DNA from 2 places in the Nakamurella sp. GG22 genome. Region 1 is predicted to be linked to the other one. Evidence: riboswitches for the same ligand, from Rfam matches in the RefSeq annotation. Region 1 holds a riboswitch; the other holds the start of a gene.

The links. Region 1 has a riboswitch for cyclic di-AMP ahead of ACVBEQ_RS20035 (NlpC/P60 family protein). Riboswitches for the same ligand answer to the same signal wherever they lie in the genome.
Region 2: another riboswitch for cyclic di-AMP. It lies ahead of ACVBEQ_RS15510 (transglycosylase family protein); the one in region 1 lies ahead of ACVBEQ_RS20035 (NlpC/P60 family protein).

The regions. Positions count from the first base shown of each region.
Region 1 is NZ_JBRIIO020000022.1:34,250-38,362, reverse strand. It holds gene ACVBEQ_RS20045 (C40 family peptidase) at 1-58, shown strand, start outside; gene ACVBEQ_RS20040 (glycosyltransferase family 4 protein) at 95-1,219, shown strand; cyclic di-AMP (ydaO/yuaA leader) riboswitch at 1,392-1,562, shown strand; gene ACVBEQ_RS20035 (NlpC/P60 family protein) at 1,573-2,829, shown strand; gene ACVBEQ_RS20030 (metallophosphoesterase family protein) at 2,851-3,645, shown strand; gene ACVBEQ_RS20025 (SRPBCC family protein) at 3,717-4,113, shown strand, end outside.
Region 2 is NZ_JBRIIO020000014.1:124,458-128,570, reverse strand. It holds gene ACVBEQ_RS15520 (glucose-1-phosphate adenylyltransferase family protein) at 1-52, opposite strand, end outside; gene ACVBEQ_RS15515 (SulP family inorganic anion transporter) at 96-1,901, opposite strand; cyclic di-AMP (ydaO/yuaA leader) riboswitch at 2,390-2,581, shown strand; gene ACVBEQ_RS15510 (transglycosylase family protein) at 2,588-3,409, shown strand; gene ACVBEQ_RS15505 (LppX_LprAFG lipoprotein) at 3,575-4,113, shown strand, end outside.

The sequences.
Region 1 (4,113 bases):
CTACATCACCTCTGTCGAAGGGGCGGGCCCGAACCCGACGGGCCACCGGGTCGGCTGACCCGCGGTCCGGCCGCCCGGGGCTACTCTGCACTCCGTGCGGCGAACGTTGCTGGTGACCAACGACTTCCCGCCACGGGCGGGTGGGATCCAGTCCTACGTTCAATCTCTGGCGGAGCGGTTGCCGACCGATTCGCTGGTCGTCTACGCCCCGCACTGGTCCGGTGCCGCGGAATTCGATGCGCGGCAACCGTTTCCGATCTATCGGCATCCCGGTCCGTTGATGCTGCCGGGCGGGGACGTCCGGCGAAGGGCCGTCGAACTCGTCCGGGAACACCGGATCGGTGCGGTCTGGTACGGAGCGGCGGCACCCCTCGGTCTGCTGACGCCGGCGCTGCGCCCCGAGGGCGTCGTCCGGACGGTGGCCAGCACGCACGGACACGAGGTCGGCTGGTCGATGGTCCCGGTGGGCAGGCAGGCACTGCGCAGGATCGGCCGGGCCAATGACGTCCTGACGTTCGTCAGCCACTACGCCCGGCGGCGGATCTCCGCCGCGCTGGGGCCCTGCGCAGCGCTGGAGTACCTGCCGCCCGGGGTCCGGGTGGACACCTTCCGGCCCGATCCCGCGGCCCGGCAGGCGGTCCGCGCCCGGTACGGTTTCGGCGCCGCGCCGCTGTTGGTCTCGGTGTCCCGGCTGGTCGCCCGCAAGGGTCACGACACCCTGATCCGCGCGCTGCCCGCCATCGCGCGACAGGTGCCCGACCTCCGGCTGCTGATCGTCGGGGACGGGCCGAACGGCGGGCGGCTCCGGAGCCTGGTGCACCGGTTGGCGCTCACCGAGCGGGTCGTCTTCGCCGGCCGGGTGCCGTGGCCCGATCTGCCCGGTCATTACACGGCCGGTGACGTCTTCGTGATGCCCTGCCGGACGCGCGGATCGGGACTGGACGTGGAGGGCCTGGGACTGGTCTTCCTGGAAGCATCAGCAAGCGGTCTGCCGGTGATCGCCGGGAGCTCGGGCGGCGCGCCGGAAACGGTCCGGCAGGGCGTGACCGGCCTGGTCGTCAACGGCCGGGACGTCGTCGCGGTGGCCGACGCGACGACGGCGCTGCTGACCGACCGGGGTCGTGCGGCCGAGTGGGGCGCCAACGGTCGCGCCTGGGTGGGCAGGGAATGGAACTGGGACCGGTCGGCGAACCGGCTGGCCACCCTTTTGTCATCGTGACCGATCCACGATCGAGCGGTGAGATCAGTCACAAGCCGTAATCGTTTCGTGCTCAATGATGACGCAGCACGCTGCACCAGAACGCTCAAGGCCCATTCGGGTATTGCCTGCTACCGACGCGGGATCGTAACCTCATCGTGACCTTGGATTGCGGATCGCCACGAGGGCGCCCCCATGGTCACTGCCTAATCGATGTTGCCGCGCTCCTGCGCGGCCTCGAACCGGGGACCCAGATTGCAGTGGGGTGAATCGCCCGCCGGCGGCCTGCGCCGACCGACGGGGGTAGGGCTACTTCCTGGCCCGAATCCGTCAGCTAACCCGGTCGGCGGCGAAGGAAGAAAGGCCCACCCTCCGTGAGGACGCACCACAGCAGGTACTCCCTGCGCGCCTTCCGCACGTCCAGCGCGATTCTGCTGTCGGCCGTCGTCCTCGGCATGGGGGCCGCGCTGCCCGCCGCCGCAGAACCGGCACCCGCAGCGCCCGCCGCACCAGCACCCGCCGCACCGGCACCCGCCGCACCGAACACCGCCGAGGAGGCCAAGCAGGCCTGGCTCGACGCCGCTCGGCGTTCGGAGGCCTACAACGAGCAGGTGCTGGCCGCCGAGGCAGCCGTCACAGCCGCCAAGAAGGACGCTGCCGCGGCCGGCGCGAAGGTGAAGGCGGCTGCGGACCGTACGGCCGGCGAACAACGCAAGGTTGCCGAGGCGGACGCGGTCGTCGCCTCTTACCAACGCAAGGTCGACTCCTTCGCGAACGCCAGCTTCCAGGGCGCGCGGCTGACGGATCTGTCCGTGCTGCTCACCGCCGCGTCGCCGGAGGACTACCTCGACCAGGCGAGCTCCCTCAGCCAGGTCGCGACAGACCAGCAGAACACGCTCACCGGTGCGCTGGCCGCCCGCACCGCGGCCGACAAGGCGCGCGCCACGGCACAGTCCGCACAGGATCAGGCCGAGCGGGCGAAGAAGGCCGCCGACAAGGCAACGACAGATGCCCAGGCGGCCAGGGTCGCACTGGACACCGGCAAGGCCAAGCTCGACAAGGAGATCGCCGGCTACCAACTCGCGTACGCCCGGCTCTCGACCGCGGACATCAGTGCCGCCGTCGCCGGTGCCGAGGCGGCGAACCTCGACGCCGCCGCGCAGACCAGGCAGGCCGAGCAGGCGGCGCAGCGCGATCGCAGTGGACTCGCCGACGACGTGGCCCCCGTCGCGACCGGGCCGGAGTTCTCCGCCTGGGCGGCCAGGCACGCACCGAGCACCCAGGCCGGTATCGCGGTCGAGGCAGCCCTGAGCAGGCAGGGCCTGCCGTATGTGTGGGCGGCCGAGGGACCGGACAGCTTCGACTGCTCGAGCCTGATGATGTGGGCATGGCGCCAGGCCGGCGTGGAGATCCCGCGCAACAGCGCGGCGCAGGCGGACGCACTGCCGGAGATCCCGCTCGACCAGCTGCAGCCCGGCGATCTGGTCACCTTCTACTCACCGGTGTCGCACGTCGGCATGTACGTCGGTGACGGCAAGGTGCTGCACGCTTCGATGCCGGGCGTGCCGATCAAGGTCGTGCCGCTCGCCGCGGCCGGCCCGAACCCGACCGGCCACAAGGTCAACCGCTGAGTCCGCTTACCCTGGCGAACTGTGCGGCTCTCGTTCGTCTCTGACATCCACGGCAACATCGACGGCCTGGCCGACGTAGCGCGCCGCTCCGAGCAGCTGGTCGTGCTGGGCGACCTGCTCGATTACGTCGATTATCACGACGCGTCGGCCGGCATCCTGGGCCGGATCTTCGGTGAACGGCGGGTGAACGAGTTCATCGCGCTAAGGCTGGCCGGCGACTTCACGGCGCTGCGCGAGCTGAATCACCGCCTGTGGGCGGGCATCCCCGACCCGGTCGGCACCTTGACCGACGTTGTCGCCACCCGGTATCGGGAGGTGCTGGACGCCGTCGGCCCCGATGCGCTGCTGACCCTGGGCAATGTCGACGTGGCTGCGGTCTGGAACGAGGTCGCCGGCAACGAGCAGCCCTACCTCGACGGCGAGGTGGTCGAGATCGCCGGTCGACGGCTCGGTTTCGTCGCCGGTGGGTCGTCGCGGCCCGGCCACCCGTTCCGCCCGCCCAGTTCGGTCTGGCAGCCGTTGATCCGCTCGGCCGAGGATTTCGCCGCCGCGGTTCGTGCGGTCGGCCCGGTCGACATCCTCTGTTCGCACGTGCCGCCCGGGCTCGCCCGGCTGCGGTACGACGTCGTGCCCGGACGGCTGGAGATGTTCGGGCCGGGGTTGCGCGAGTCCATCGAGGAGCACGGCCCGACGATGGCGGTGTTCGGTCACGTCCACCAGCCGATCGCCCGGCGCACCCGTCACCGGTTCACCGAATGCGTGAATGTGGGGCACTTCCAACGCTTTCCCCAACCGTTCGAAGTCTGGCTGAGCTGAACGTTCGCGCCGGTCACCGCGCTGCCGGGAGGTGTGCAGCCGAGCGTCAACGACGTGGGTAGCCTTCCTCCATGGCCACACCCTCCTCGCAGACACTGACCATGGCTGCCGAACCCGAAGAGATCATGGATGTGATCGCGGATTTCGAGGCGTATCCGCACTGGACGGGGGCGGTCAAGGCCGTCGAGATCACCGACCCGGGGGACGGCAAGCGCGCGAATCAGGTGCGCTTCAGCCTGGACGCCGGCCTGGTGAAGGACACCTACGAGCTGGCGTACACCTGGCCCGATGATGGGATGTCGGTCTCCTGGACCCTGGTGTCGGGACAGTTCCAGAAGTCGCAGGAAGGGTCGTACGTGCTGCGCACGACCGACCAGGGCACCGAGGTCACGTACACCCTGGCGGTCGACCTGATGCTGCCGATGGTCGGGGTGCTGCGCCGCAAGGCCGAGCGGGTCATCCTGGACA
Region 2 (4,113 bases), on a different contig from region 1:
GCGATCCTCGGCCGCCGGCAAGGACGATGCACAACACTCGGGGGACAGGCATCGGACCATTCTGCCGGTCGCCCGTGCCGGCCCCGCCAACCGCCTCAGCGGGGGGTGTCGTCGGCCTCCATTGGATCACCCGGCAGGGTCGGTGCCCGGACGCCCGGCGGCAGATGGCCGTGCCGTTCCTGGTACGCGGCGAGGTAGGCGGTGACCGCCGTCGGCAGCGTCGGGAAGATTCGGTGCTCGCCCACGCTGTCCACCAGGCCGGCACGGATCAGGTCGTCACGCAGGTCCTGCTTAACCCGGGCCATCGCGAACGTCATGCCCATCCCGGTGACCTCCCGGCGGAGCTGTTCCAGTGCGTCCGCGGCGGTGATGTCGATCTCCACGTTGGCCTCGGCGTTGAGCACGAACCACTCGACCGTGGCGGGCTCGTGACTCTGGCCGTGGATGTCGACCGACTCGCCGGCGATGTCGATGGCACCCAGCGCCCGCCGGCGGAAGTCCTCCGCGTTGGCGAAACACAGTGGGGCGTCGTACCGGTACACGACCAGCCCGGGCACCTGACGCGCGAGCGGGTAGTCGTCCACGTCGTGCATGCCGGCCATCTTGGGGACGTATCCGAGGATCCCGTCGTGCGGGCGGGCAACCCTGCGGAGCAGATCCAGGATGGACAGCGCAACCGCTGCCAGCACCCCGTACAACACGCCGAGCGCCAGCACGGCGACCGTCGTGAGCGCTGCCAGCAGGAGCTCGCTGTGCCGGAACTTGGCAATCCGCCGCAGCTCCTTGACGTCGATCAGGCTGACCGCTGCAAAGATGACCAGCGCGCCCAGCGCGGCCTTGGGGAACAGGGCGAGCAACGGGCCGGCGACCACCAGGGTCAGGATGATCAACCCCAGCATGACCATCGAGTACAGCTGGGTCTTGCTGCCCACCGCGGCGCCCAGTGCGGTCCGGCTGCCGCTGCAGCTGACCGGGAAGCCACTCGACAGCGAGGCGACGGCGTTGCCGGCGCCGAGTGCGGTCCACTCCTGGTTCGCGTCGATCTCCAGCCCGGCCCGGGCCGCGAAAACCCGTGCCGTGAGGACGTTGTCGGTGTAACCGACGAGGGTGATGCCGAGCGCGGGCACGATCAGGATCGCCATGTCGGCCAGGCTGGGCAGCGACGGCACCGGAAGCCCGACGGGGACGTCGCCGACCACCTTGATCCCGCGTTCCTGCAGGGCGAACACCCAGGTGACCACTGCGGCGAGCGCCACGCAGATCAGCGGCCCCGGAAGCGTGGGGATCAGCCGCTTGAAGGCGAACAGCATCACCACCAGGATCAGGCCCATCACCAGCGTCGGCCCGTGGATGCCGCCGATGCCGGCGACGAACGATTCGATCTGCGGGATGAACTCGTCACCGGTGACGTTGACGCCGGTGATCTTGCCGAGCTGGCTGGCGATCATGATCACCGCGACGCCGGCCATGTACCCGACCAGCACCGGTTTGGACAACAGATCGGCCAGAAAGCCGAGCCTGGCCAACCTGGCCAGGAAACAGAGTCCCGCGACGGCGAGCGCGAGGGTGGTGGCGAGGGTGGCATACCGGCCCGGATCACCGGCGGCGATCGGCATCAGGGCGACGGCCGTCATCAGGGCGGTCGTCGACTCCGGGCCGATCGACAGCTGGCGGGACGTCCCGAGGAACGTGTACACCGCGAGCGGTCCGATGATCGACCACAGGCCGACCACGGGCGGGAGGCCGGCGAGTTCGGCGTAGGCCATCACCTGCGGGATGAGGTACGCGGCGACGGTGAAGCCGGCCACGATGTCCCCGCGGAGCCAGCTGCGCTGGTAGCCCCGGAACTGGGCGAGTCCGGGGAGCAGCTTGTCGACAGTGCTGCGCGGGGCAGTGGCCATCAGTTGTCGGCTCCGGTTCGGTGAGCGGGGTGCAACGAGTGGTTGCGTCGCGATGGATGACGGCCCGGTGCATGACTGCCCGCTGCGTGGCGCCCCGGTGCATCACGGCCCGGTGCATCACGGCCGAGCGGATGGGTTTGGGTCAGCCGGGTCGTTGCCCGGCCGACCGCGTGATCAGCTGTGACCCCGTGCCGCGCAACAGCTCCCGAGACCAGGCTGACGTTCCCCCGATCGGGTGAAATTCGGCGAAATCTGCTGTCCAGAGCACGGCAGACCACGCGTGCCTGGTGCACCCCAAGCAATCTGCGGAAACGCGGTTTTTCTCGGCTCATGGGTGATCGTTATCATTCCGTTATGTCGGTATTCGGCCTCTGGACTTCACAGGAGCCGTCCGTATGGTCTGGATCGGCCGGTGTATCGCACTGGTCCTACCACGAAAACCTCCGGGACTCGCGCCGAGTGCTGTCCTATTTGTCCCGGAGACCCACGAACAGGAAAGGCCTGGACAGCAGCGGGGAAACCACTATTGCGGGAGCCACGGCTCCCTTGGGGTTAATCCGGCCCACTGGACTCTGACCAGCGGGGCTGGACGGGCGATCCCCTGCACACATCCGGTCACCACCACGGATGCGTCGCGCCCGAACCCGACAGCTCACCTCGCAGGCGCAGCTAGGGGAACACACACCATGAACCGACGTCTCACCGGACGCCACCGCAAGCCCTCCGCAGCACGCGTGTACGCGCTCCGCGGAGCCACCGTCGGCGTTGTCGCCGGCGCCGCAGCACTCGGCTTCGCCGGGTCGGCGTCTGCCGCCCCCGAGTCGACCTGGGATGCAGTTGCCCAGTGCGAGAGCACCAACAACTGGTCCATCAACACCGGCAACGGCTACTACGGCGGCCTGCAGTTCTCGCAGTCCACCTGGGATGCCTACGGTGGCCAGGACTACGCCCCGCGCGCCGACCTCGCGAGCCGCGAGCAGCAGATCGCCGTTGCCGAGAAGACCCTCGCCGGCCAGGGCTGGGGAGCCTGGGCCTGCGCCCATGCCGGTGGCCAGGAGGCCCCGGGCGGTAACTCGGGTGCCGGCAGCGCGCCCGCCAGCAACGACGCGCCGCAGGCTGCGGATCGCAGCACCCGTGCGCCGCTGGAGAGCAGCAACGACTCGAGCAGCAACGACTCGAGCAGCAACGACTCGAGCAGCAACGACTCGAGCAGCACCGAGTCGACCGATTCGTCGAGCGACGCCGGCACCTACAGCGACGACTCGAGCTCGAGCGATGCGAGCTACAGCGACGACTCGAGCAGCAGCGACTCCAGCTCGAACGAGCCGGCCGCTGCCCCGGCCAGCGCAGCGGACGGCACCTACACCGTCGCCCAGGGCGACACGCTGTTCAAGATCGCGTCGACCAACGGGGTCGACGGCGGCTGGGAGGCCCTGTACAAGGCCAACGCCGACGTCATCTCCGATGCGGACCTGATCTTCCCGGGCCAGGTCCTGCGCCTCGGCTGAGCCGCACCACCGCATCACCGCACCACCGCACCAAGACACCACATTGCCGTCATCCCACCCCTCGGATGACATCCAGAGGCGTCGACCGCTGTCGTACCGGCGGTCGGCGCCTCTGGCGTTCTCCGGAACAGGGCTAGGAGTGGCGAGCCCGATACGATCCCGACCATGATCACCAAGGCGGCACAACGGGCAGCGGGCGGACCGATCGTGATCACCGTCTGCCTGGCGCTCCTGCTGGCGGTCGCCGGCTGCACGTCCACCACGGACACCGCCACTCCCACCGCGGTCACCCCGTCCGTGGACACCCTGCTGACCGACTCGGCCGCGGCGATGGCGGCGGTGACCAGCGCACGTTTCGTCCTCACCGTCGACGGGGAGCTGCCCGCGGTACCCGTGCAGCAGGCCGAGGGTCAGTTGACCGCCACCGGCGACGCCCAGGGATCGGGCACCATCAGCCAATTCGGCCAGCTCGTCGAAGTCGAGTTCGCGCTGGTCAGCGGCGAGCTCTATCTCAAGGGCGCCACCGGCGGCTTCGCCAAGGTGCCGTCCGCACTGGCCGGCAACATCTACGACCCGTCCGTCCTGCTGAATCCGGAGACAGGTGTCGCCGCCGTGCTGTCCTCGGTGCAAAACGCGTCCATCACCGGCACCGAGGGTGACGCCTGGCAGGTCAGCGGGACGGTCCCGGCCGCCGTCGCGGCCGG